Regions from separate parts of the Lactococcus taiwanensis genome, predicted to be linked through region 2. Evidence: predicted binding sites of a transcription regulator. Region 2 holds the regulator's gene; the other holds the start of a gene.
What was found. The regulator CtsR, encoded in region 2, represses protease genes until heat stress. The targets are predictions, from matches to a motif close to TTGGTCAAAAAAGGTCAAANA.

Region 1 (3,433 bases), 670 kb from region 2:
TTGATATCTTCAAGTGCTAATGGTTTGAAAAGAATGGTATCATCAATCCGGTTTAAAAATTCTGGTTTGAAATGTGCCCGAAGTTGAGCCATTACGTTTTCAGTTGTTTCTTCCGAAATTTCACCATTTTGACCAACATTATCCAGCAAATATTGCGAACCGACATTTGAAGTCATAATCAACACGGTGTTCTTAAAGTCAACGAGAACACCTTTAGAGTCGGTCAAACGACCATCATCCAACACTTGCAACAAGATATTGAAGACATCGGGATGTGCTTTTTCGATTTCATCAAGCAAGATGATGGTATAAGGATTACGACGAACAGCTTCGGTCAATTGGCCGCCTTCATCGTAGCCGACATATCCTGGAGGGGCTCCAACTAAACGAGAGACAGAGTGTTTTTCCATATATTCACTCATGTCAATCCGAACCATATGCTCTTCTGAATCAAAGAGATTTTCAGCCAAAGCTTTCGCAAGCTCCGTCTTACCTACCCCAGTTGGACCGAGGAAGAGGAATGAGCCAAGTGGACGGTTAGGGTCTTGAATTCCTGCACGCGCACGGATAATGGCATCAGATACAGCTTCAACCGCTTCATCTTGTCCAACGACCCTTTGATGCAGTGTTTCTGGCAAGTGAAGTAATTTCTCACGTTCCCCTTCAACCAATTTGGTAATTGGAATACCAGTCATGCGTCCAACCACTTCGGCGATTTGTTCTTCAGTGACGGACTCTTGAACTAAGGATAAATCATCTGATTTTGCTTTTTCTTCAATAGCTTTGAGTTCTTTTTCAAGCTCAGGAATTTTACCATAACGAAGGGCTGCTGCTTTTTCTAAGTTTCCTTCATTTTGAGCTTCTTCCAATTCGTGGCGAGCATGTTCTAATTCATTTCGTTTTTCAGAAATATTGCCCACTTCTTTTTTCTCAGCTTCCCATTGCGCTTTGAGTTGATTATTTTCTTCTCGAAGTTCAGCAATTTCACCACGTATAATTTCAAGACGTTTCTTAGAAGCATCATCCCGTTCTTTTTTGAGGGCCGCTTCTTCAATTTCTAATTGCATTAAACGCCGATTGGCTTGGTCAAGCTCAGTTGGGAGTGAATTCATTTCTACACGAATGGTTGCACTGGCTTCATCAACCAAGTCAATAGCTTTATCTGGTAAAAATCGATCTGTAATATAACGATTTGAAAGGGTGGCTGCTGCAACAAGAGCATTATCATGAATGGTCACTCCATGGTGGATTTCAAAACGTTCTTTAAGCCCACGCAAGATTGAAATCGTATCTTCAACAGTAGGTTCAGTCACCAAGACCTTTTGGAAACGACGTTCAAGGGCTTTATCGGTTTCCATGTATTTACGATATTCATCAAGAGTCGTTGCCCCAATCAAATGGAGTTCACCACGTGCAAGCATTGGTTTTAAAAGGTTGCCTGCATCCATTGAACCTTCTGTTTTACCTGCACCAACAATCGTATGCAGTTCATCAATAAAGAGGATAATTTGTCCATCTGATTTTTTCACTTCATTAAGAACTGCTTTGAGTCGTTCTTCAAATTCACCACGATATTTCGCTCCTGCAATCAGAGCACCCATATCCAATGAAAAGATGGTTTTATCTTTCAGATTTTCAGGAACGTCTTTTCTGACAATCCGTTGTGCCAAACCTTCGACAATGGCTGTTTTACCAACCCCAGGTTCACCAATAAGAACGGGGTTATTTTTTGTTTTACGAGAAAGCACTCGAATGACATCACGAATTTCTTCATCACGTCCAATGACAGGATCTTGTTTACCTGATTTAACTTGAGCAACGAGATCTACCCCATATTTTTCAAGTGCTTTGTATGTTTCTTCTGCATTTTGACTGGTCACTTTATCACCTCCGCGTAATTCTTCAATCGCAGCTTGCGCTTTTGCTTTTGTTAGTCCATGGCTAACCAAATAACTGGTCAATGGATTTTGCTTGAGCTCAAAGAGGGCAAGGAGAATAATCTCCGTTGAGAGGTATTCATCGCCCATTTTTTGCGCAATTTTGTCTGCTTCAGTAAAGACTTGGAACAAATCTGGACTTAGGTTTTGGCCATAAGTAATATTTGAACCTTCTACTGAATTAATTTTGTCAATTTCTTTTTCAATTAAATTTGTAAAGTCATCTAGGTCAACCCCTAAATCTTTATAAAAGTTCGCCCCAAAACTATTGGGTTGAACAAAAACTCGCCATAAATGTGGAACTTCAATCACTTGGTGATGACGAACTTGCGCAATTTGTTGCGCTGCACCAAGTGCTTCTTGCATCGTTGTTGTCATTTTTTCGATGTCCATAAAAACACCTCATTTCGATTTCATAGTTAGTAGTGATTATTATCTTTTTCTCACTACATTCTAATTATAACGCATTGGTCAGTAATGGTCAAACTTTTTAACTCATTATTTTGACTTATTTTTTTGCTTGGGAACAGCGTAAGTTAAGAGATGTTTCTGAACGTGTTCGTGGAAATGATGGAAGAATGGATCTACCAACACTCACAATTTCTGCTTCTGAAGGTTGGCTTGACCAACGTGAAAGATTTTCAGCTAACATTGCTGGCAAGGAACAAAAGAATTACACCCTGCTCTCAAAGGGAGAATTATCTTATAACCATGGCAATTCAAAATTAGCAAAATATGGTGTTGTATTTTCACTTCAAAATTATGACGAAGCATTGGTACCACGTGTTTATCACAGTTTCAAAGTAACAGATGAAGCTGAAGCAGATTTTATGGAATACATGTTTGCTACCAAACGGCCAGACAGAGAATTAGGTAAATTAGTTTCATCTGGGGCACGAATGGATGGGCTTCTTAACATCAACTATGATGACTTCATGGGCATTAAGATTATGCTTCCAAGTTTTGAAGAACAACAGCAAATTTCTTCTTTCTTGCGACAAATAGATACTGCACTCACTCTTCATCAACGTAAGTTAGACAAACTAAAACTGCTCAAACAGGGATATTTACAGCAGATGTTCCCTCAAAATGGTGAAAAAGTTCCAAGGGTTAGATTTACTAACTTCGAGAATGAATGGGAACAGCGTAAGTTAGGAGAAATAGCATCTATCGTTGGCGGCGGAACTCCGAGTACAAATATTTCAGAATATTGGGAGGGGGATATAGATTGGTATTCTCCAGTTGAAATAGGGGAAAAAATTTACGTATCTGGAAGTAGAAAGAAGATAACTAAACTTGGTTTACAAAAAAGTTCTGCTAAAATTTTACCTGTAGGTACTGTGTTGTTTACTTCTCGTGCTGGGATTGGGAATACTGCTATTTTGGCAAAAGAAGGGGCAACTAATCAAGGGTTCCAGTCAATAGTTCCACAAATAAGCGAATTAGACAGTTATTTTATTTTTTCCAGAACTCATGAATTAAAACGATATGGAGAA
Region 2 (3,433 bases):
TGATTGAAAGTATGATAGCAGCGATGAACGCCCAACTGACTCCTTATTATGATACCATCACTTCGCAAGGATTGAGTGTTAATGAAGTCTTGAGTTTGGCTGCATTAGTTGAAAAAGAAGCGAATAATGATGATGATCGGCGTCAAGTGGCAGCTACCTTCTTCAATCGTATGAATCAAGGAATGGTACTAGGTTCAAACCTCTCTGTTCTTTATGCTGAGGATAAACTGGGTGAAAAGACTTCACTTGAGCAAGATGCGAATATTGACACTACGATTGATTCACCATATAATTTGTACACCAATACTGGCTTTGGTCCTGGTCCGGTAGATAGTCCAAGTCTATCTTCAATCAAGGCAGTGCTAAATCCAGCTCAAAATGATTATCTTTATTTCGTTGCTGATGTAACGACAGGTAAGGTTTACTTTGCTAAAACATTGGAAGAACAAAATAAAAATGTTCAAACTTATGTTAATGATAAAATTAAAAACTAGGAAATCACTTCAAACTTGTTTGTAGGATAAGACAAGGAGGAACGTTGATGCATAATCAGCGTCCTCTTGTTTTGTGAAGATGACAATTCCTAAAAGTTCGACCGTAGGGAACAAAAGAAGTTGCTTTCAGTTGAGCTGGTCAAAAAGTTTATAGAAAAAGGAAGAAAAAATGGAAAAAACATACCCAATGACCCAAGAGGGTCTTGATAAATTAAAAGATGAACTTGAGAATCTTAAACTCGTTAAACGTCCAGAAGTAATTGATCGGATTAAAGTGGCACGCAGCTATGGCGACCTTTCTGAAAACTCTGAGTATGAAGCAGCTAAAGATGAGCAAGCTTTCATTGAAGGGCGTATTTCAACTGTAGAAACAATGATTCGCTATGCTGAAATTGTAGATAACGCTAAAATTGCTAAGGATGAAGTGGCTCTTGGTAAAAAAGTTACTTTTGTAGAAGTAGGGGATACAGAAGAAGAGTCTTATCAAATCGTCGGTACAGCCGAAGCGGATCCTTTCTCTGGGAAAATTTCGAATGAATCACCGATTGCACGGGTGCTGATTGGTAAAAAAGTAGGAGATACAGTCAACGTACCTTTACCTGTTGGTGAAATGACTGTTAAGATTGTGAATGTTGATTGATTAAATTAAAAAAGCCACCAAAAGGGGCTTTTTTTTGTTACTGACAGCTTCATCAGTAGCCTTTTCTTACAGGTTTCGCAGGGAAAATACTGCTCTATTACTGATAGTCCTATCCGCACTTTTAATGGCTATTCTTGGTAAAAATTATTATTTTTAGGTATAATAGTCAGTAATAGTCAAAGATTATTTTAGGAAAATGGATCAAAGGAAAGGAAAAGGAAATGTCTACTCAAAAAAATACATCAGATATTATTGAAGCTTATTTGAGACACTTGCTTGAAGAAGCTCAGGAGATAGAGATTAAACGCGTGGACTTGGCCAATCAATTTGATGTGGTGCCTAGTCAGATTAATTATGTGATTAAAACACGTTTTACAGCCTCAAAAGGGTATGATGTGGAATCAAAACGCGGTGGCGGCGGCTACATTAAAATCGTTAAATATCAGTATTCCGCACGTCATGAATTTTTGACGGCATTGTATCAAAAGGTTCCGGCCAATCTATCAAGCAAGGCGGCACATGATATTATCCAACTTCTTTTTGATGAAAAGGTCCTAACAGAGCGTGAAGGTAATCTGCTCCTTCTTATCCTTACTGACGGAGCCATCAGTCCTTTTACACGCGGGACAATGATGAAAAGCATAATAAATAGATTGGATCGTGATGATGAAATTTGAAAATATCGAGTATACCCCAACGATTGAAAGAATATTAGAAAAGGCAGCAGAATATGCCTATCAATATGAGTATGGCGCGATTGAAAGTGCGCATCTTTTAGCTGCAATGGCCTCCATTCCAGGCTCAATTGCTTACAGTGTCTTAGGGGCTATGAAGGTGGATGCCTCTGATTTATTAATTGACTTGGAAGACTTATCGAGTCATGTGTCCAGTGAGCGCGACGAACTTGTTTTCTCGCCCCGTGCTGAAGAGGTAATGACTCTTGCTCAGCTCTTAGCTAAGCATAATGGCTCGCAGCTTGTTGGAACGGAGCATGTCCTTTACGCTCTTTTACAAGTCGAAGATGGCTTCGCACTTCAACTATTGAAATTACAAAAGATTAACATCGTCTCTGTGCGAAAAGAACTTGAAAAACGCACAGGACTTAAAACACCAGAAGTTAAAAAGGCTGTAACTCCAATGTCTAAGCGAAATTTAGCTAAACGTGTTTCAGCAACAACGAATACTCCTACTTTAGACTCCGTTTCATCTGATTTGACAGAAGAAGCCCGAGCGGGAAAGTTGGATCCGATGATTGGTCGGGAGGCTGAAATTGAACGTTTAGTTCACATTTTAAGTCGTCGTACGAAAAATAACCCTGTCTTAGTTGGAGAACCTGGGGTAGGGAAGTCAGCGATCATTGAAGGGTTAGCCCAAAGAATTGTAAACGGTGAAGTGCCAGTCGGTTTGATGAATAGTCGTATCATGGCACTTAATATGGCAACAGTTGTTGCAGGGACAAAATTCCGTGGAGAGTTTGAAGACCGGTTGACAGCGATTGTCGAAGAGGTCAGCAATGATCCAGAGGTAATTATTTTTATTGATGAGCTACATACCATTATTGGAGCAGGCGGAGGAATGGATTCGGTCAACGATGCAGCGAATATTCTCAAGCCCGCCTTGGCTCGTGGTAACTTCCAAATGATTGGTGCGACAACTTATAATGAATATCAAAAATACATTGAAAAAGATGAAGCATTAGAACGCCGTCTAGCTCGAGTGAATGTTGAGGAGCCTACGCCAGATGAGGCAATCGCTATCTTGGAAGGCTTACGGGAAAAATTTGAAACTTATCATCATGTTCAATTTACTGACGAAGCCATCAGAAGCGCCGTCATGCTCAGTGTGCGTTATATGACCAGCCGTAAGTTGCCAGATAAAGCCATTGACCTTTTAGATGAAGCAGCAGCTTCGGTAAAAATATCAATCAAAAATCAACAAGCTAAACGTTTAGAGTTAGAAAAAGCAGTACAAGAAGCTCAAAAAGACTTGTCAGAGGCAGTTGTTCATTTAGATATTACGGCTTCTCGAGAAAAAGAAGCGCTTGTTCAGAAAGCAACAAAGGCTCTCAATCGTTTCTCAGTGCGCTCAGAAAAGCCACAAAAAGTTACTGACCAAGCGGTCATTAACGTCGCCTCTACTCTTACAGGGGTACCAATCAGCCAAATGACTAAAACTGAGAGCGAACGCCTTATTAATCTTGAAAAAGAATTGCATAAGCGTGTAGTGGGACAAGATGAAGCGATATCAGCGGTTGCTCGTGCTATTAGACGAGCGCGTTCAGGCGTGGCTGATAGCCGCC

Region 1: the regulator CtsR is predicted to act here: its motif matches at 2,405-2,425, upstream of clpB (ATP-dependent chaperone ClpB).

What each region holds. Positions count from the first base shown of each region.
Region 1 covers NZ_CP070872.1:1,403,924-1,407,356, forward strand. The annotation lists gene clpB (ATP-dependent chaperone ClpB) at 1-2,330, opposite strand, end outside; gene JW886_RS06910 (restriction endonuclease subunit S) at 2,441-3,433, shown strand, end outside.
Region 2 covers NZ_CP070872.1:729,138-732,570, forward strand. The annotation lists gene mltG (endolytic transglycosylase MltG) at 1-494, shown strand, start outside; gene greA (transcription elongation factor GreA) at 664-1,134, shown strand; gene JW886_RS03720 (CtsR family transcriptional regulator) at 1,356-1,811, shown strand; gene JW886_RS03725 (ATP-dependent Clp protease ATP-binding subunit) at 1,801-3,433, shown strand, end outside.